3 regions of the Micromonospora sp. NPDC007220 genome follow, and region 1 is predicted to be linked to each of the others. Evidence: riboswitches for the same ligand, from Rfam matches in the RefSeq annotation. Region 1 holds a riboswitch; each other region holds the start of a gene.

Region 1 (6,629 bases):
CCGGCCCGTCCCACGACATCGGCGCGCTGCTGGTCAGCGCCAAGCCCGACACGCTGACCGAGCAGCTGACGCTGCTGGACCGGCTGGCCGCGCAGGAGCGCAAGCAGCTCGAGGGCGTGACCCGGGTCCGCCAGAAGTACGACACGGAGAAGCAGAAGCTCGACACGCTCATCGTGTCGCAGACGAAGCAGCAGAACGACCTGGCCGCGAAGAAGAAGCAGATCGACGCCGACATCAAGAAGCTCGAGGCGTCGATGCCGGTGACGACGGTCAAGACGGAGAAGTGCCCGACCATCAACGGGGTGGTCAGCGAGAAGGCCCGCACCGCGATCCGGACCGCCTGCGCGCAGGTCGGCGACCCGTACGTCTGGGGTGCCACCGGCCCGAACTCGTTCGACTGCTCCGGCCTCACCCAGTACGCCTACAAGGCGGCGGGGGTCCACCTGACGCACTTCACGGGTGCGCAGTGGAACGAGGGCAAGGCCATCCCACGCTCCGAGGCGCGCCCGGGTGACCTGGTCTTCTTCAAGTCCGACCTGAGTCACGTCGGCCTCTACCTCGGCAACGACAAGATGGTGCACGCGCCGCGGGCCGGCAAACCGGTAAACGTCTCCAGCATCAACACGATGCCGGTGGCCGGGTTCCGCCGGCCCTGACGGGCCAGCTCGTCCCGCACCCGCAACGACACGAGGGCCCCCGGTCGGATCGACCGGGGGCCCTCGTCGTGCGGTGGGATCAGCGGGGCGCGCCCAGCGGGGACGGCACCAGGTTCACGTCGTCCAGGTTGACGTACATGATCCGGTGACCGAACTGGACCTGCACGTACCTGTTGTCGCCCCGGACGACCGTCTGGTCGTGGGGAGCGGAGCCGTCGAACGTGGTGGCCCGGTAGTACTCGCCGGGGAGCAGGTTGCCGACGGCGTACCGCTGGCCGGCCGAGAGCGTGTACTGCAGCGGCGAGATCGCCTGGTACGGCACGCCCTCCGGGTACGCGGCCTGCTCCGGGTAGGCCCGGCCGTACACCGGGATGGTGGCCTTACCGGCCTTCGGGGTCACCACGAACCCGACGGTCCACTTCGCCGTCGGCTTGGCGGCCGGGTTGTGGAACCACCCCTTCTGGCCGAGGTACCAGATCGCGGTCCAGTCGCCCTGCACCTCGGCAAGCGCGTACGTCTGTCCGGCCGAGACCCGGGCGCCGTGGTCGGAGACGTACGTGGTGTTCGGGGTGCCGTCGGGCCGCAGCGCGATGTCGTTCAGCAGTGGCGCGTCGTGGCTCGGCGCGTTGTGCAGGAACAGCGCGGAGGAGCCGCGCAGCGGGCAGGGGGCCGTCGCCGGGGGCGGGTTCGGCACGCCCGGGGGCTGCCGGTTGCAGCCGGTGAAGGGCGGCTGGTTGGTGGCGAAGTCCGGGTCGATGGTGACCAGCCCGGTCCGGTGCGTGCCGGTCGACTTGAACGGCGCCTTGAGCAGGTCGAAGTAGTGCGACCAGTTCCAGTACGGTCCCGGGTCCCAGTGCATGCCGCGCACGTTCGCGGCGACGGTGCCGGGGACGTTGTCGTGCCCGATGATGTGGTTGCGGTCCAGCGGGATGTTGTACGCCCGCGCCAGGTGGCGGACCAGCTTGGCGGAGGTGCGGTACATCGCCTCGGTGTACCAGGTGCCGTGCCCGGCGAAGCCCTCGTGCTCCAGGCCGATGGACTTGGAGTTCACGTACCAGTTGCCGGCGTGCCAGCCGACGTTCTTGGTCTTGATGTGCTGGGCGATGTGCCCGTCCACCGAGCGCAGGGTGTAGTGCCAACCCACCCGCTTCGGGTCCTTGACCAGGTTGACGCTGGGGCCGAAGTAGCCCTCGGTGTCGTGGATGACGATGTACTCGATCTTCTGCTGGGTGGGACGGTTGCCCAGGTCGTGGTTGCCGTAGTCGCCCAGGGTGGGGCCGTAGTTCTCGTACGGCGCCGGGATCCACTCGCAGGAGATGTCGCTCGGGCACTCCAGCCCGTCCGGCCGGGCGAGCTTGCGCAGGCGCAGCCGGTCCAGCCAGGAGCGGTCCGGCTGGACCGCCCGGCCGGCCAGCGTGACCCGCTGCCCGTCGTCGGTCACCCGGCTGTCGCCCGTGGCGATGGTGGCGTACACCTCGTTGGCGAAGGCCGCCGCGGCGTCGGCGCTGTCCGCGCCGGAGTACCGGGCCACCGCGCCGTACCAGGCCGCCGGGTCGGTGCCGGCGCCGACCGGGGCGCCGATCTCCTTCTGGTACGCGGCCAGCAGCGCCGCGCCGCCCCGGATGTTCGCCGTGACGTCCGTCCGCAGCGACTCCTCGCTGGCGCCGGTCAACTCGGCGGCGGCGTCGACGGTCCGCAGCGCGGCCTCGGCGGGCGGCGTGGCGGCCGGCGGCTCGCCCGCCTCGGCCAGGGACGGGCGGGAGTCGTCGCCGCGCGGGTCCTCGGTGCCCTCGTCGTGGTGCGTGCCGCCGGCGAGGGCGGTGACGTGCTCGGCGTCGGTGAGGTGCATCGGTCCGTAGCCGCCGCTGGTGCTCGGCGTGCCGGCGTTGGTGTCCCAGCGGGACTGCAGGTAGGAGACCCCGAGCAGGACGCTCTCCGGTACGCCGTACTCGGCGGCCGCGGCGGCGTACTGCTGCTGCCGGTCGTTCACCGGCGCTGCCGCGGCGGCGGATCCGGCGGCGGTGAGCGGCGTCGCCGCCATGGCGGCGGCCACGGCGGCGGCCAGCAGGACGCGTCTGCTCCTCGATGTCGCTGACAGGTGCATCAGACCCCCAGTTCGGACGGGCAAAGGTGGGGTCACCTTCGCCCCGCCCGCCGCCTCTGGTCAATACCTTTCCGTCAGACACTTCAGAAGGAAGAAAATCTTCGTCGCCCGGGTTGCGGATCCGCCCGATCCGGGTGGGTACGGAGTGTCACTGCCCGTAGGGTTGCGGATCGATAACGGTCGTCTCTACTCTGGTCATTCGTCGGCCGGTGACATTCCGTCCAACCAGGGCGGTGACGGTCCGACACCGCCGAGTCGCTCCCGAGCGAGCCGGGGACCCAGGTTCCCCGGGGTGAATCCGCAGTCCTGCGGTAGGGCGCCCCTTCCCGCCCGAACCCGTCAGCTAACCCGGTAGGCGGTACGGAAGAAGGAGTACGAAGCCCGGTGGCACACCATGCCCCGCGGCCACCGTCGGCCCGGTCGGCCCTCGTCGACCCGGTGACGGCTGCGCCGCGCCCACGCTGGTACCGCTGCACCACCGCCCTCGCCGCCCTGGCCGCGTTCGCCGTCGTCCTGACCGGCGGCGCCACGGCGGCCCACGCCGAACCGACGGTCGCCGAGATCGAGCGGCAGATCGACGAGGACTGGAACAAGCTCGAACCGATCATCGAACGGCACAACGCCACCCGCCAGGACCTGGCCGCCAGGCGGAAGCAGGCCGACGCGCTCGCCGCGCAGATCGGGCCGCTGGAGAAGCAGGTCGACCAGGCGATGGAGAAGGTCGGCGCGCTGGCAGCCCGCGCCTACAAGGGCGAGAACGTCTCCGCCGTCAACGCCCTGCTGGGCAGCCGCTCGCCGAGCGAGATGATCGGGCAGCTCGAACTGCTCGACCAGTTCGCCCAGCACCAGCAGCAGGACGTGCGGCAGGTCGCCGAGTTGCGCGACCGGCTGGCCGCCAAGAAGGCGCCGCTGGACGAGATGGTCGTCCAGCTCAGCCGCACCGAGGCCCAGCTCGCGGCGAAGAAGAAGCAGATCAACGCCGAGATCGACCGGTTGCAGAAGCTACGGCTGCGGGTCTACGGCAACGGCGGCGGCGGGCCGCTGCGTCCCGCCCCCTGCCCGGCCGGCTATCCCGGCGGCCCGGCCGGCACCGCCGTGAAGTTCGCCTGCGCGCAGATCGGCAAGCCCTACGTCTGGGGCGCCGAGGGGCCGAACTCGTACGACTGCTCCGGCCTGATGCTCGCCGCCTGGGCGAAGGCGGGGGTGTCGCTGCCGCACAACGCCGCGCAGCAGCGCCGGGCCACGGCGTCCGTGAGCCGGGGCGAGCTGCGCCCGGGCGACCTCGTCTTCTACTACAGCGACCTGCACCACGTCGGCATGTACGTCGGCGGGGGCTGGGTGGTGCACGCCTCCCGCGCCGGGGTGCCGATCAAGATGAAGAAGGTCGACGACGGCCCGATCCACAGCTACGGCCGACCCGGCTGAGGCACGCGGAGGGTCCCTGCCCGGCGGGGGCCCTCCGCAGGCACGCAGGTCGGGTCAGCGGGTGGGCCAGGTGCGCCAGTGCTGCCAGGAGCGGCTCGGGGTCGGGCCGCGCTGCCCCTGGTAGCGCGAGCCGTAGACGGCCGAGCCGTACGGGTGCTGCGCCGGCGACGAGAGCCGGAAGATGCAGAGCTGACCGATCTTCATGCCCGGCCAGAGGGTGATCGGCAGATTGGCGACGTTGGACAGTTCGAGGGTCACGTGACCGGAGAAGCCCGGGTCGATGAAGCCCGCCGTGGAGTGGGTGAGCAGGCCCAGCCGGCCCAGTGAGCTCTTCCCCTCCAGGCGGCCGGCGAGCTGGTCGCCGAGCGTGATCACCTCCAGCGTCGAGGCGAGCACGAACTCGCCCGGATGCAGCACGTACGGCTCGCCCTCGGGCACCTCGACCATCGACGTGAGGTCGTCCTGCTGCTGCGCGGGGTCGATGTGGGTGTAGAGGTGGTTGTTGAAGACCCGGAAGAGCTTGTCCAGGCGTACGTCGATGCTGGACGGTTGCACCAGCGCGGGCTCGAACGGCTCCAGCGCGAGCGTTCCCGCCTCGATCTCGGAGGCCAGGTCGCGGTCGGAGAGCAGCATCCGCACACCTTAGCGACCGACACGCGTGACCTGCGTGTCGGAGTGCATCTTCGTACAATTGTTCGATAGAATGCCGGCATGGCTTCCTGGTCCGAATTCGCCGCCGACGAGCCCCGCCTCGCCGACGGGATCCGCCTCCTCATGCAGCAGTACGGGCCGGGCTTCGGCTACCTGGCCACCGTCCGCGCCGACGGCGGTCCCCGGGTGCACCCGGTGTCCCCGGTGATCACCGACGAGGGGCTCTTCTGCTTCGTCGTCGACTCGCCCAAGCGGCGCGACCTGGAGCGCGACGGCCGCTACGCGCTGCATTCGTTCCCGCCCGAGGAGAGCGACGACGAAGCCTACGTCGCCGGCCACGCCCGGCCGGTGACCGACCCGGCGCGGGTCGCCCGGCTGGCCCGCAGCCACCGGGCCGCGCCGCAGGTCGACTGGCGGGTCTTCGAGTTCACCGTCGATGTGGCGATGCTGGCCCGCCGCGAGTCCGGCGTCGCGGGCGGCGCCAGCGAGTGGCACGGCCGGCCCGCCGTCCAGGTGTGGCTCGACCCCCGCGCGGCCGCCGCCGGCACCGCGCTGGTGCCCGAGACCCGGTCGGGGCGCGTCGGCGACCACGCCGCCCGCCCCGCCGCCTGAGACGCGGTGCGGCGCCCCGGGCCGTCCCCCTCCGGGGCGCCGCACCGTGACCACCGCCCGACCCCCGCGTGCCCGGCCGCACAGACGCCGGTGCCGGCCCCGTCGAGCGAGGCCGGCACCGGTGGAGTCGTACGGCGTAACTACGCCGCGCGGTACGCGTTCCAGGCGGTCAGCATGCGGCTGGCCTGCCCGGCGGTGAACTGGTACATGCAGGAGTCGTAGCTGTAGTCCATGAAGTTGGTGATCGGGTCGACGCCGGGGGCGGTGCAGGTGTTCCGCCCGGTCGGGCAGCCGGAGGCCGGCGACGCCTCGGCAGCGGTGTCGCTGACGCTGTCGCCCGAGCCGGAGCAGCCACCCTGGAAGGTGTGGTAGAGGTTCAGCCAGTGGCCGACCTCGTGGGTGCCCGTGTCGCCCTGGTTGTAGTTGGTGGCGGTGCCGCCCGGCAGCGACTCGCTCAGCACGACGACGCCGTCCATGCTGTTGAGGTTGCGGGTCGGGAAGGTCGCCCAGCCGAGCAGGCCGTTGCTCAGCTCACCCAGGTAGATGTTGAGGGTGTTCTTGCCGCCCGTACGCAGCGAGGTCTTCATCGACCGCTCCGCCGAGGAGCCCTGCACGATCGGGTACCAGGACGGGTTCGTCACCCGGTTGATCTTCTGGAGCTGGAAGCTGAACGCGGTGGACGCGCCGCCGGTGGCCCCGCTGAACGACTGGTTCAGCACGTTGATCTGCGAGTTGACCATCGAGTCGGGGATGTTGCCGCCGGCCCGGGTGCTGTTCTCCTGGATCACGTGCACCACCACCGGGATGGTGACGGCGGCGGCCATCGTGGAGGCCCCGGCGCCGGTACGGAACCGGGCCCGCTCGCGCAGCGCGGCGGCCATGTCGGCCTCGCGCTCGCGGGTCTCCGCGAGGGTCAGCTCGTTCGGCTCGTGCTTGGCGCCGCTGCCCGGCTTGACGCGGGCGTCCGAGTGGACGTCGGCCGGCTCGACGCAGACCTCGGTCGGGGCGGCGGAGAAGGCCGAAGCGGCCGGTACGACCCCCACGGCGGCGGTGCTGAGCAGCAGCGCGAGGGTCGTCGACGCGACGCCGGCCGTACGCCGGGTCAGCAGGTTGGGACGGAGTCCCATGGGCCCACCTCTTTCTGGCGACGCGACAGGGGGTATGTCACGCCGTGACTGGAA
Region 2 (6,629 bases), on a different contig from region 1:
AGAAGGAGGGCTACCGGCTCGCCCGGGTGGGCAACTTCGGGGCGCTGGTCGAACGGGACGCGATGGTGTTCCACGCCGCACGGCGGCGGCACATGCTGGACGCCGAGCACGAGGGCCTGGTCTTCGGCCGGCTGGACCTGCTCGACCGGCAGGTGCTGCACGTCGGTCGGCTCGGCATCCGCGACGACGACGCCTCCACCCTGGTGGTCGACTGGCGGGCCCCGGCCGCCGCCGCCTTCTACCAGGCCACTCCCGCGCAGCCGCTGGGCGTGGTGCGGCGACGCACGATCCAGTCCTCCGCCGAGCGGGTCACCCGGATCGAGGACGACCTGCTCGATCCGGTCGCCGCGCCCGCCGACATGGCGGTGGTCGGCGACGGCGCGCTGCTGGCCACGCTGTCGAAGGCCACCGGCAGGGGGATGCGGGACATCGTCGCCACCATCCAGCGGGAGCAGGACGAGGCCATCCGCTCCCCCGGCTCGGGCGTGACGATCGTGTCCGGCGGCCCGGGCACCGGGAAGACGGCCGTCGCCCTGCACCGGGCCGCGTACCTGCTCTATTCCGACCGCAGCCGGTTCGCCGGCGGCGGCATCCTGGTGGTGGGCCCGTCCTCGGTCTTCGTCGAGTACATCGCCTCGGTGCTGCCCTCGCTCGGCGAGGACACCGCCACCCTGCACTCGCTGGGCACGCTCTTCGCGGGCCTGACCGCCACCCGCACCGATCCGCCGGCGGTGGCGGCGGTGAAGGGTTCGCTGCGGATGCGGCGGGTGCTGGAGCGGGCGGTCCGGGACGCGGTGCCGGGCGGCCCGACCGAGCTGCGCCTGCTCTATCGGGGCGAGCTGCTCCGGCTGGAGCGCCGCGAGCTGGACGGCATCCGGGACCGGGCGATGCCCCGGGGCGCCCGCCGCAACGAGGTGCGCCGGGCCGGCTTCGACGGGGTCTTCGCGGCGCTGTGGGCGCAGGCCCGCAGGTTGGGCGTGGGCCGGCTGCCCGAGCAGCGCGCGTTCGAGGACGAGATCGCCGAGCGGCCGGAGTTCCGGGAGTTCCTGAAGGCGTGGTGGCCCCGGCTGCACCCCCGGCACGTGCTGGGCTGGCTGGCCCGTCCGGACCGGCTGCACCGCTACGCCGAGGGGATCCTCTCCCGCGCCGAGATCCGGCTGCTGACCGACGCGTACGGCAGCCTCGACGCCGCCGGGCTGACGATCGCCGACATCGCGCTGCTCGACGAGCTGGACGCGCTGCTCGGCAAGCCGATGAAGCCCGCCCGGGCGAAGCGGGACCCGTTCCAGCTGGCCGGCGGGGTCCGCGAGCTGAGCACCTTCGCCGACCGGCAGCGCGCCGCCCGCGAGGCGGCGCGGGAACGCCCGGACGACTACCGGGAGTACGCGCACGTGGTGGTCGACGAGTCGCAGGACGTCTCGCCGATGCAGTGGCGCATGATCGGCCGGCGGGGCCGGCTGGCCTCGTGGACGGTGGTGGGCGATCCGGCGCAGACGGCGTGGACGGGGGATCCGGAGGAGCTGAACCGGGCCCGGGACCAGGCGTTGGGCCGGCGCAAGCGGCACCACTTCACCCTCACCACGAACTACCGCAACTCGGCGGAGATCTTCGCGGTGGCGGCGGCCGAGATCCGCCGGCTGCACCCGGACCTGCCGCTGCCCCGGGCGGTGCGCTCCACCGGCGTCGACCCGGTCGCGCTGTCGGTGCCGCCGGCGGAGCTGGAGAGCGCCGTCGTGGCGGCGGCCGACGCGCTGCTCGCCGAGGTCGAGGGCACGGTCGGGGTGATCACGCCGGTGCCGCGCCGCGACGAGGTGGCCGGCTGGCTGGGCGGGCTCGGCACGCCGCGTTTGCAGGTGGTGACCAGCCTGGAGGCCAAGGGCATGGAGTACGACGGGGTCGTCCTCGTCGCTCCGGGCGAGATCCGGGCCGACCCGGGGTCGGGGGTGCGGACGCTCTACGTGGCGCTGTCCCGGGCCACCCAGCGGCTGACCACCGTCGACCCGATCGGCTGAGCCGCCGTTACTTGCATACATAGCGATGTGAGCATAGATTGAACGCGAATCCGGACGCCTGACGGAGGGTGGGCGCGTGGGCGCAGGTCATGACCACCATCACGGGTCGGTGGCGAATGCCGCGCACCGCCACCGGGGCCGGCTCTGGGCGGCGTTCGGGCTGCTCGCCGGCCTCATGGTGGTGGAGGCGGTGGCGGCCTTCCGCACGGGCTCGCTGGCCCTGCTGAGCGACGCCGGGCACATGTTCACCGACGTGCTCGGCATCGGCATGGCGCTCGCGGCGATCGCCGCCACCCGGCGGGCGGGCGCCGACCCGCAACGCACCTTCGGCCTCTACCGGCTGGAGGTGCTGGCCGCACTGGCCAACGCCATGCTGCTCTCCGGCGTCGCGGTCTACGTCGTGATCGAGGCGGTGCGCCGCTTCGGCGACCCGCCGGAGGTGCTGGCCGGCCCGATGCTGGTGGTCGCCGTGCTCGGCCTGCTCGCCAACATCGGCGCCTTCGCGCTGCTGCGCTCCGGGGCGAAGGAGAGCATCAACGTCCACGGCGCGTACCTGGAGGTGCTCGGCGACCTGCTGGGGTCACTCGGCGTGATCGGGGCCGCGCTGCTGATCGCCACCACCGGCTGGTGGTGGGCGGACCCGCTGGTGGCGGTCGCGATCGGGGTGTTCATCCTGCCGCGCACCTGGCGGCTCGGGCGGGCCGCGCTGCGCATCCTGGTGCAGGCCGCGCCGGAGCACCTCCAGGTGACCGCGGTGCACGACCGGCTGGCCGCCGTGCCCGGCGTCGCCGAGGTGCACGACCTGCACGTCTGGACGCTCACCTCCGGCATGGAGGTGGCCTCGGCGCACCTGACCATGGCACCCGGCGCGGAGGTCGGCGCGGTGCTGGGCGCCGCCCGGGCCGCGCTGCACGACGACTTCCACATCGAGCACGCCACGTTGCAGATCGAGCCCGGAGCGTCGCGCGGGGCCTGCGGGTCGGTTGAGTGGTAATGAGGACAACCTTAAATCTGGGAGAGTATTGTGCGCTTATGCCGGATTTGACTGCTAGTGGACGTACACCCTCCGTCACCTGCGCTGCATCAGTCACACCGGCACCGGTAGGCTCGGCTTCGGCCTCCGCCAGGCGGCACCCACCGGTGCCGGCGGTGGCCGCCGCCTAATCGCCCGGCGGGGCGAACCGGGGAACCATGTTCGTGGGGTGCATCCGCGTCAGCGGTAGGGATCTTCCGTCCCGAACCCGTCAGCTAACCCGGTCGGCGGCTGACGGAAGGACACGTGAATGCCAGTGATGGCACCTGTACGACGACCTGCCGCCCGGACGGCGGCCCTGATCGCCACGATGCTCGCCCTCGGCGCCGCGGTGGCCCCGGTCACCGCCGCCCCGGCGGCGGCCGCCACCCGGGCCGGCCTGCTCGCCGCGGCCCCCGGCCAGGACGAGGAGGGCGGCACCCCCGCCCTGCGGGCCCAGTTGGAGGCCGCCAGCAAGGGCTACCTCGACGCCAAGCGCGCCCTCGACACGTCGGCCAAGCGGCAACAGCAGCTCGCCGCGCAGCTCAAGACCACCGAGGTCGAGCTGGCCGCGCACACCGCCAAGGTCGGCGAGATCGCGGGGGCGGCCTACCGCACCGGCCGGCTCAGCGTGGCGTCCGCCCTGCTCAACAGCAGCTCGCCGGACGGCTTCATGGACCGCGCCGCCGCCCTCGACGCGGTGGCCGCCAAGGAGGACCGGGCCCTGCGCGAACTCCAGGAGACCCGAGACCAGGCCACCCGCACCAAGCTCGCCCTGGACGGCGAGATCCGGGAGCAGCGCAAGCAGGTCACCGTGATGGCCAAGCGCAAGGAGCAGGCCGAGCGGGCGTTGACGGTCGCCAACCGCGAGCAGCAGCAACAGCGGCAGCAGTCCACGGGGGCGGGCACCTCGCCGGGCGGCACCTCCAGCAAGACGGCGAAGGCGGCCCCGCGCAACTCCGACGGCTCCTGGCCGCGCGAGTCGTGCAGCGTCAACGACCCCACCCCCGCCAACGGCTGCATCACCCCGCGCACCCTGCACGCGCTCAACCAGGCCAAGGCGGCGGGCTTCACCCGCTACGTCTCCTGCTACCGCCCCGGCGGCTCGGGCGAACACCCGAAGGGCCGGGCCTGCGACTTCGCGGCCCAGAAGGGCGGCTTCGGCGGCGACGCCACCGGCGGCGACCGGACGTACGGCAACAACCTGTCGGCGTACTTCGTGCGCAACGCCGACCGGCTCGCCGTGCTCTACGTGATCTGGTACAGGCAGATCTGGCTGCCCAGCAGCGGATGGAAGTCGTACAGCGGGGCCAACGGCGACCCGTCCAGCGACCACACCAACCACGTGCACCTGTCGGTCTACTGACGTCCGCACCCCGGTGCCCCGCCCGTCGCGGGACACCGGGGGCGCGACGGCCACCCCGGCCGGGACCGTCCGGCGGTCAGTCGGCCGGCGACCCGGGCGGGATCGTGTCGAGGGCCACGGCGAGGCGGGCGGCCAGCCCGAGGTGGGCGGCGCGGGCCTGGCGGAACGCGTAGCCGAAGAGCGGCGCGGGCGCGGCGAGGGTGATCTCGACCTCGATGCGGACCACGCCGTCGGGCTCCGCCCGCAGCCGGGTGTGGTTGCGCACCGTGGTGGCAGGCCACTGCCGGGCCACGGTGACGATCTCGTCGGCATCGTCGACGAGGACGTCGGCCCGGTAGGTGATCGGCAGGCGCACCGGCCCGGCGGCCAGTCGATCGGTGATGTCGTAGCTGGCCCGCGCCCCAGGACGGGGCGGCACCCGACGGACCCGGACGATCAGCGGGTGCAGGTCCTCCTGCCGGGTGGGGTCGGCGAGCAGCGCCGCGGCCTCCGCGAGGGAGCAGCGCGCCTGGACGGTGTAGCTGAAGGAACTTCGCCTGAGCACGCCGTCTCCCCAGCGTCGGTGGTCGCCCGATCGTCGCGCATGCCGGGCGCCCTGGCAACGCCGCGCCGATCCCGCCCGGAGTCCGGACGCCCGGCCGCCGACCACACTACGGTCAGCTGGTGGATGGTCACGGCACGTGTCGACCGGCGGAGGATGGGCGCATGAACGGGTACGACGGATGAGCGGGCACGTGATGGTCTTCGCGCCCACGCCCCGGCTGACGGTGACCGTCGACCAGCCCAGCGAGGCGCCGGAGCTGCACCTGCACCCCGGCGGGCAGGGCGTCTGGCAGGCCCGGATGGTGATGTCGCTCGGGGTCGACGTGGTGCTCTGCGCCGCCCTCGGCGGCGAGATCGGCCAGGTGCTGGAGCCGCTGCTGGTCAGCGAGGGGGTGCACCTGAAGGTGGTGGTCCGCGACTCCGGCAGCGGCGGGTACGTGCACGATCGGCGCGAGGGCTCCCGGCAGGAGATCGTGGACGTGCCCGGCCAGCCGCTCAGCCGGCACGAGCTGGACGAGCTCTACAACCTGGCGCTCGGCGAGGGGCTGCGCGCCTCGGTCAGCGTGCTGAGCGGGCCGAACGAGCCGTCGCTGGTCCCGGCCGACCTCTACCGGCGGTTCGCCGCCGACCTGGGGGCCAACGGCAGCCGGGTGGTGGTCGACCTCTGCGGCGAGCACCTCGACGCCGTGCTGGACAGCGGCGTCTTCTTCCTCAAGGTCAGCCACGAGGAGCTGATCGCCGACGGCCGCGCCGACGGCGAGGACGAGGAGCAGCTCACCCGGGCCCTGTACGACCTGCACGCCGGCGGCGCCGAGAACGTGGTGGTGAGCCGGGCCGACAAGCCCGCCCTCGCCCTGGTCGACGGCGAGGTCTTCGAGGTCGAGATGCCCCGGCTGGAGGCGGCCGACCCGCGCGGGGCCGGCGACTCGATGACCGCCGGGGTGGCGGCCGTGGTGGCGCGCGGCGGCGACGTGCGCACCGCGATCCGTACCGGCGCGGCAGCCGGCGCGCTGAACGTGACCCGGCACGGCCTGGGCACCGGCCGGCTCGACTCGATCACCGGCCTGGTCGACCGGGTGCGTCTCGTACCGGCCGGCAGCCGGCCGCAGGAGCGGACCAGCCCCGACGAGCTGGCCGAACGGGCGGCCGAGCGATGACGCTGCGGGTACTGGTCACCAACGACGACGGCATCGCCGCGCCCGGCATCCAGGCGCTGGCGCGGGCGGCGGCGGACCGGGGCCTGGACGTGGTCGTCGCCGCGCCGCTGGAGGAGGCGAGCGGCACCAGCGCCGCGATGACCGCCGTGGAGCGCGACGGGCGCGTGGTGGTCCACGAGCACCCGCTGCCGGAGGTGCCGGGGGTGCCGGCGTTCGCGGTCGGCGGCTCCCCCGGCTTCATCGCGCTGATCGCCGTGCACGGCGCCTTCGGGCCGCCGCCGGCGGTGGTGCTGTCCGGCATCAACCGGGGCGCGAACGCGGGACGCGCGGTGCTGCACTCGGGCACGGTGGGTGCGGCCTTCACCGCCGCCGCGAACGGCTGCCGGGCGATGGCCGTCTCGCTCGACGTGCTCTCGGCCGGGGAGGCCACGGCTGCCAGCGGGGGTGCCGCGGTGGCCGCCGCCGCCCGGGTACGCGACGCCGAGCGGCACTGGCCGACCGCCGCCCGGGTCGCCCTGGACCTGCTGCCCCGGCTCACC
Region 3 (6,629 bases), on a different contig from region 1:
GACGCCGGAGATCCGGTCGGCCAGCCGCTGCACCGCCGCCTTGCCGGTCTGCGCCTGCTCGACCAGCCGGGCCATCTGGGCCAGTTGGGTGTCGCCGCCGATGCGGGTGGCGGTGACCACCAGCCGGCCGCCCGCGTTGACGGTCGCGCCGACCACGGGCTCGCCCGGGCCGACCTCGACCGGGACGGACTCGCCGGTGAGCATGCTGGCGTCGACCGCCGAGGTGCCCTCGTCGACCACGCCGTCCGTGGCGATCTTCTCACCGGGCCGCACGACGAACCGGTCCCCCACCACGAGCTGGTCCACCGGGATCCGGGTCTCCGTGCCGCCGCGCAGCACCGCGACGTCCTTGGCGCCGAGTTCGAGCAGGGCCCGCAGGGCCGCGCCGGCGGTCCGCTTCGCCCGCGCCTCGAAGTAGCGGCCGGCGAGGATGAACACGGTCACCCCGGCCGCCGCCTCCAGGTAGATGTTGCCGGCGCCGTCGGATCGGTTGATGGCGAGACTGAACGGGTGGGTCATCCCCGGCGTACCGGCGGTGCCGAGGAAGAGCGCCCAGACCGACCAGCCGAACGCCGCCAGGGTGCCGAGCGAGACCAGGGTGTCCATGGTCGCCGCGCCGTGCCGCAGGTTGATGAAGGCCGCCCGGTGGAAGGGCAGCCCGCCATAGGCCACGACCGGGGCGGCCAGGGTGAGCGACAGCCACTGCCAGAACTCGAACTGCCAGGCGGGCACCATCGCCAGCACGATCACCGGCACGGTGAGCACGGCCGAGACCCACAGCCGGGTACGCAGGCCGCGCAGCTCGTCCACCGGCTCGGCGGCCGGTTCGCCGCCGGCGGGCGTGGGCGGGGGCGGCAGGGCCGCCGTGTAGCCGGTCTTCTCCACCGTGGCGATCAGCTCGTCCGGGGTGACCTCGTCGGCGTACCGGACGGTGGCCTTCTCCGTGGCGTAGTTGACGGTGGCGGTCACCCCGTCCATCCGGTTCAGCTTCTTCTCGATCCGGGCCGCGCAGGAGGCGCAGGTCATACCGCCGATCGCCAGCTCGATCTGGTTCGGCGCCGTCAGCAAGGGCTTGGTGGTCATCATGCTTCCCGTCAGTCGTGCCCGTGACCGGGGACGCCGTGGCCGGCGCCGGCGGTCGGGGAGCTCGTGGCGGCGGGCGTGCCCGCCGTCGGGGAGCTGGTCGCCGCCGGGACACCCGGCGCGGTCGGAGGGCTGCCGGCGACGATGGTGAACTCGGCGGTACGCACCACGCCGCCGTGCTTGAAGTCCAGGTAGAGGCGGTAGGCGCCGGCCGACGGCATCTCCGCCGAGAAGCTCACCTCGGGGCCGGGCCGCGTCCGCCCGTCGCCCGGCTCGCCGTGCGGGTGCACGTGCAGGTAAGCCAGGTCGCCCTGGCGCAGCGCCACCAGGTGGCCGTACGCGCCCAGGTAGGGCTCCAGGTCGGTGACCGGGGCGCCGGCGCGGCTCACGGTCAGGGTCAGCTCGGCGGTGCGGCCGGGCTCCGGGGCGCCGGCGAGCGTCACCGTGTAGCCGTCGACCGTGGTGCTGGTCGCCGGGGCGGGCAGGGGCCGCCCGGTCAGCGCGCCGGGGACGGTCACGTCGACGCCGAGCGTCAGCGCCTCGCCCCCCGTCGGGGTGAAGTCGGCGAACGCCCGCCAGACGCCGGGCCCGGCGAGCGGCGAGTCGACCCGCCAGGTGCCGTCCGGCGCCATCTCGGGGTGCACGTGCCGGAAACCGGAGAGGTCGCGGCGGGCCACGATCAGGTGCATGCGCTTGTCGTGCGCCACGTCGTACGCGGTCACCGCCCCGCCGTCCGGGCCGGTGACCTGGAAGGCGAACTGCCCGGCCGGGGCGTCCACCGGGCGCAGGGTGTAGCCGCGGTCGGAGACGAGCAGGCCGCCGGGCAGGTGCGCCGCCGCGCCGTTGTCGCCCCCGTGTCCGGCTCCGCCGTCCTCGCCGTGCCCCCCGCCGGCCTCGTGCGGGGCCTCGGCGGGCGGCGCCACGGGGTCGGCCACCCGGCCGACCCCGTACGTCGCGCCGAACACCACCGCGAGGCCGAGGGCGAAACCGCTCAGCTTCGTCGCCGTGTTCATGGTGTGCCTCGTTTTCCCCGTGCCCGATCTCAGGCGCCGACGAGGTCGTAACCGGCCTCGTCGACGGCGGAGCGCACGGTGTCGGTTTCCAACGGGCCCTCGCTGGTGACGGTGACCCGACCGGCGGCGACGTCGACCTGGACGTCGCTGACGCCCTGGATCGCGCCGACCTCGGTGCTGACCGCGGTGGCGCAGTGCCCGCAGGTCATGCCCTGCACCTGGTACGTCGTGGTGATCATCGAACTCTCCTCTCGCCGCCCCCAGCCTATACCCCCCAGGGGTACATCGGAGGCGGACCGGTGCCCGTGCCTTGTACCGGTACCCGGTGGGGGTATCCCGGCCAGGAACGAACGTACCATACCCCCGAGGGGTACGGTATCCTCGACCCCATGACCACACCGACGCCCACCCCGACCAGGGGTTACACCGCCAGCAAGGATCAGCTGCTCGCGCGGCTGCGCCGCGTCGAGGGGCAGGTCCGTGGCATCGAGAAGATGGTCGACGAGGATCGCTACTGCATCGACGTGCTCACCCAGATCTCCGCGATCCAGGCCGCCCTGGACAAGGTCGCGCTGGGCCTGCTCGACGGGCACGCCCGGCACTGCATGCGCGAGGGCGCGGCCGAGGGCCGCGCCGACGAGATGGCCACCGAGATGATGGCCGCCGTCGGCCGCCTGATGAAGCGCGGCTGACCCGTCCCGGCACCCGGCCCCGCGAGGCGCGGCCCCACGGCGACGCCACACCTCCGACACCACACCTCCGACACCACCCGCACGACCTGCGCCCGGATGCCGGGGTGGCTACCATTCGGCCGGTGGCCCTCCGGATTCCGCACCGCCCGCCCCGCGCGCCCCGCCGGGCGGCGGCACCGCCCGCCCGCGACCGGACGGGGGCCCAGGACCGCGGTACGTGACCGCACCGCCACGCGGAAGCGATCCCCGTCCCGGCCACGCGGCGACGGGTGAACCGACCGGCCCCGCCGGCACGTACCCCGCCCTGGATTCGTAGGGAGACACTCGATGGGCGCCGACCACACCCGTCCCGCTCCGTCCGCCCCGCCGAGGGTGCGGCGGATCCTCGTCGCGACGGTGGTGCCCCTCTTCGTCGCCACGCTGATCGCCGCCCTGGTGCTGTGGCCGTGGAACGCGCCCGACCCGGCGACCGGCACCGACGCGCCCCGCTACCACGGCACGGTGACCCGGGTGGTGACGGAGCCGTGCCCGCCCGCCCCGGAGACCCCGGAGGGGAGCCCCGACGCGCCACAGGGCCCCTGCGGCACGGTCACCGTACGGGTGCAGGACGGCCCCGACGCCGGCCAGCAGGTGGAGACGCCGGTGCCCGTGGGCCCCGGCGCGCCGACCGTCGCCGTGGACGACGAGATCATCCTGGTCGAGCTCACCGACCCCGCCGACCCCACGGCCAGCACCTACAACATCGCCGAGCACCAGCGCGGCAAGCCGCTGGTCTGGCTGGTGGCGCTCTTCGCGGCCGCCATCGTCGCCTTCGGGCGGTGGCGTGGGCTGGCCGCGCTGGGCGGCCTGGCGGCGAGCTTCGCCATCCTGCTGACCTTCGTGCTGCCGGGCATCAGCGCCGGGAACCCGCCCCTGCTGGTCGCGGTCGTCGGCGCCGCTCTGATCATGTTCGTGGTGCTCTACCTGACCCACGGCGTGACGGCGCAGACCTCGGTCGCCGTGCTCGGCACGCTGGGCAGCCTGGTGCTGACCGGTGTCCTCGGCACGATCGCCACCGCCGCGACCCACCTGACCGGGTTCGGCTCCGAGGACGCCACCACGCTGTCGATGTACCAGGCCGACGTCGACCTGCACGGGCTGCTGCTGGCCGGGATCATCATCGGCTCCCTCGGCGTGCTGGACGACGTCACGGTGACCCAGGCCGCCACGGTCACCGAGCTGGCGCACGCCAACCCCGGGCTGTCCCGGACGCAGCTCTACCGGGCGGCGACCCGGGTCGGCCGGGCGCACATCGCCTCGACGGTGAACACCATCGTGCTGGCGTACGCCGGCGCCTCGCTGCCGGTGCTGCTCCTGCTGACCGCCGACTCGCGGGCGGTGACCCAACTTCTCACCAGCGAGTTCCTCGCCCAGGAGATCGTCCGCAGCGCGGTCGCCACCCTGGGTCTGATCGCCGCCGTGCCGCTGACCACCGCGCTGGCGGCCCTGGTGACCACGGCCGGCCGACGCGGCGGGGACGCGACCGACCACGCCGCCACCGCGCCCGCGCCGACGCCCCGGCCGGCCACCGACCGGTCCGAGGCGCTGGAGGCCCTCAGCGGGCCGCGCGGGGACACGCCGTCCGCCGCTCCCGCCGGATGGCCCGATGGGCACAGAAGTACGGACACCGCATGGTGACGCTCCTCAGCGTGACCGAACAGGACGTTCGTCCTGATAAATGCGTCACTGGTCACCGTCCGCCATTACGAAATAACGCATTTAGTCGGCTTAGGGACGTAGATCCCCGGGAGCGTTCTCGGGTAACCTCGCTGCCGGTCACCGCCGAAGGCGCGCAGCGGCGCCTGCGGTGCCGCCGCCCAATCGCCGCGAGGCGAACCGGGGACCCAGGTACGTGGGGTGAATCCGCGACAGCGGTAGGGGCCACTTCCGCCCCGAACCCGTCAGCTAACCCGGTCGGCGGTCGACGGAAGGGAAAACTGTGACGGCACCCCTACGCCGCTGGCTGACGCCCGTGGTGGCCGTACTCGCCGCTCTGGCGGTCTTCGCCGGGCCTCTCCCGGCGGCGGCCGCGCCCACCCCGCCCAAGCCCTCCGGGCACGGGGACGACGAGCCCAAGCTGCTCGACGACCTCATCGAGGCCCGGAACCGGTCCTACGTGCAGGCCAAGGCGAAGCTGGCGAAGTCGAAGAAGCGCCAGCTCGAACTGGCCCTGGAGGTCTCCCGGGCGCAGGCCGAACTGAACGCGCTGGCTCCCCAGGTCAGCCAGATCGCCGCCCAGTCCTACCGCACCGGGCGGATCGGCGCGGTGTCCATGCTGCTGGACACTGCCAGCCCCGACTCGTTCGTCAAGCGCGCCGCCGCCCTCGACGAGCTCAACCTGGTCAACTCCAAGAAGCTCGCCGAGGTGAACGCGGTCAAGGACCGCGCCGAGCAGGCCAAGCTGGCGCTCGACACCGAGGTCCGCGAACAGCAGAAGCTGACGAACGAGATGGCGCGCGGCAAGCGGGAGGCGGAGAAGGCGCTCGCGCTGGTCGGCGGCAGAGGGCTGACCAGCGGCAAGGTGGTCGCCACCTCGCCGGTGGCGAAGATCGCGCCGGGGCGGGCGGCCGACGGCGACTGGACGCCGCTGTCACCCACCGAGGCCGACCCCACCACCTCCGGCCGCATCACCGCGCGCACCCTGCACATGTACAAGGAGGTCAAGCGAGCCGGCTTCAACCGGTTCGTCGGCTGTTACCGCCCCGGCGGGCCGTACGAGCACCCGAAGGGCCGGGCCTGCGACTGGTCGCTGCAGAAGAGCGGCTTCTCCCCCTGGCACAACGACGACACCTACATGTACGGCAACAACCTGACCGCGTTCCTGGTCCGCAACGCCGACCGGCTCGGCGTCTACTACGTGATCTGGAACAGACAGATCTGGTTCCCGGCGACGGGCTGGAGCTCCTACAGCGGTCCGTCGAACCACACCGACCACGTCCACGTGTCCCTCTGGTAGGCACGCACGCGCGCGGCACAGCCGAGAGCGCGGACAGGGCCGCCCCGCCGAACGCGGGGCGGCCCTGTTTCGTCGTACGGACCCGCCCGCCAGGGCGGTGACGGGCGGGCGGTGGGTGGATGGTTGTTCAGGCGAGCGCGGCGCTGGCCGCCGCCTCCGGCGCGTCGGCCGCAGCGGCGGGCACCTCGGCCACCGTCCGCACCTCGCCGGCGGTCAGCCGGTACGACATGCCGACCACCCCGCAACGGCCGGCGGCCACCTCCGCGGCGAGGACGGCGGAGCGGCCCAGCATCGCCTCGACGGTGTGCGCGATGTGGATGTCGACGATCCCGTCGATGTCGTCCACGCCCTCGGCGGCGGCCCGGCGCAGGCTGGGCACCACGGCGTCCACCACGGCGCACAGGTGCCCGACCGGCGGGGTGCCAGTGGCGGCCGCCGTACGCGCCGCCTGGACGGCCCCGCAGGAGTCGTGCCCGAGCACCACCACCAGCGGCGTGCCCAGGACCGTGACGGCGTACTCCACGCTGCCCAGCACCTCGGGACCGATGGTGTGCCCGGCGGTGCGGACCACGAAGAGGTCACCGAGGCCGCGGTCGAAGATGATCTCGGCGGCGAGCCGGGAGTCGGAGCAACCGACGATCACCGCGAAGGGGTGCTGCCCGTCGGCGACCGCGGCGCGGTGCCCGGCGTCCTGGTTGGGGTGGCGCGGGGCGCCGGTCACGAACCGCCGGTTACCGGCGTGCAGCTCGGCGAGCGCCTGCTCGGGACTCGCGGGGACGGCGAACGCGGTGCCGACGTCGGCCGGGGTCCCGCCCGTGGCCGGCGCCGGGAGCGTCCGCTCCGGGC

What was found. Region 1 has a riboswitch for cyclic di-AMP ahead of ABZ573_RS16765 (NlpC/P60 family protein). Riboswitches for the same ligand answer to the same signal wherever they lie in the genome.
Region 2: another riboswitch for cyclic di-AMP. It lies ahead of ABZ573_RS06655 (hypothetical protein); the one in region 1 lies ahead of ABZ573_RS16765 (NlpC/P60 family protein).
Region 3: another riboswitch for cyclic di-AMP. It lies ahead of ABZ573_RS02275 (hypothetical protein); the one in region 1 lies ahead of ABZ573_RS16765 (NlpC/P60 family protein).

The regions. Positions count from the first base shown of each region.
Region 1 covers NZ_JBEYEU010000007.1:233,577-240,205, forward strand. The annotation lists gene ABZ573_RS16755 (C40 family peptidase) at 1-656, shown strand, start outside; gene ABZ573_RS16760 (peptidoglycan recognition family protein) at 736-2,760, opposite strand; cyclic di-AMP (ydaO/yuaA leader) riboswitch at 2,999-3,132, shown strand; gene ABZ573_RS16765 (NlpC/P60 family protein) at 3,199-4,185, shown strand; gene dcd (dCTP deaminase) at 4,240-4,818, opposite strand; gene ABZ573_RS16775 (pyridoxamine 5'-phosphate oxidase family protein) at 4,897-5,448, shown strand; gene ABZ573_RS16780 (zinc metalloprotease) at 5,589-6,575, opposite strand.
Region 2 covers NZ_JBEYEU010000002.1:116,879-123,507, reverse strand. The annotation lists gene ABZ573_RS06665 (AAA family ATPase) at 1-2,012, shown strand, start outside; gene ABZ573_RS06660 (cation diffusion facilitator family transporter) at 2,089-3,006, shown strand; cyclic di-AMP (ydaO/yuaA leader) riboswitch at 3,160-3,291, shown strand; gene ABZ573_RS06655 (hypothetical protein) at 3,305-4,390, shown strand; gene ABZ573_RS06650 (SRPBCC family protein) at 4,467-4,934, opposite strand; gene ABZ573_RS06645 (PfkB family carbohydrate kinase) at 5,113-6,090, shown strand; gene ABZ573_RS06640 (5'/3'-nucleotidase SurE) at 6,087-6,629, shown strand, end outside.
Region 3 covers NZ_JBEYEU010000001.1:450,495-457,123, reverse strand. The annotation lists gene ABZ573_RS02300 (heavy metal translocating P-type ATPase) at 1-1,086, opposite strand, end outside; gene ABZ573_RS02295 (hypothetical protein) at 1,095-2,096, opposite strand; gene ABZ573_RS02290 (cation transporter) at 2,126-2,335, opposite strand; gene ABZ573_RS02285 (metal-sensitive transcriptional regulator) at 2,486-2,788, shown strand; gene ABZ573_RS02280 (YibE/F family protein) at 3,116-4,465, shown strand; cyclic di-AMP (ydaO/yuaA leader) riboswitch at 4,632-4,763, shown strand; gene ABZ573_RS02275 (hypothetical protein) at 4,767-5,783, shown strand; gene ABZ573_RS02270 (carbonic anhydrase) at 5,911-6,629, opposite strand, start outside.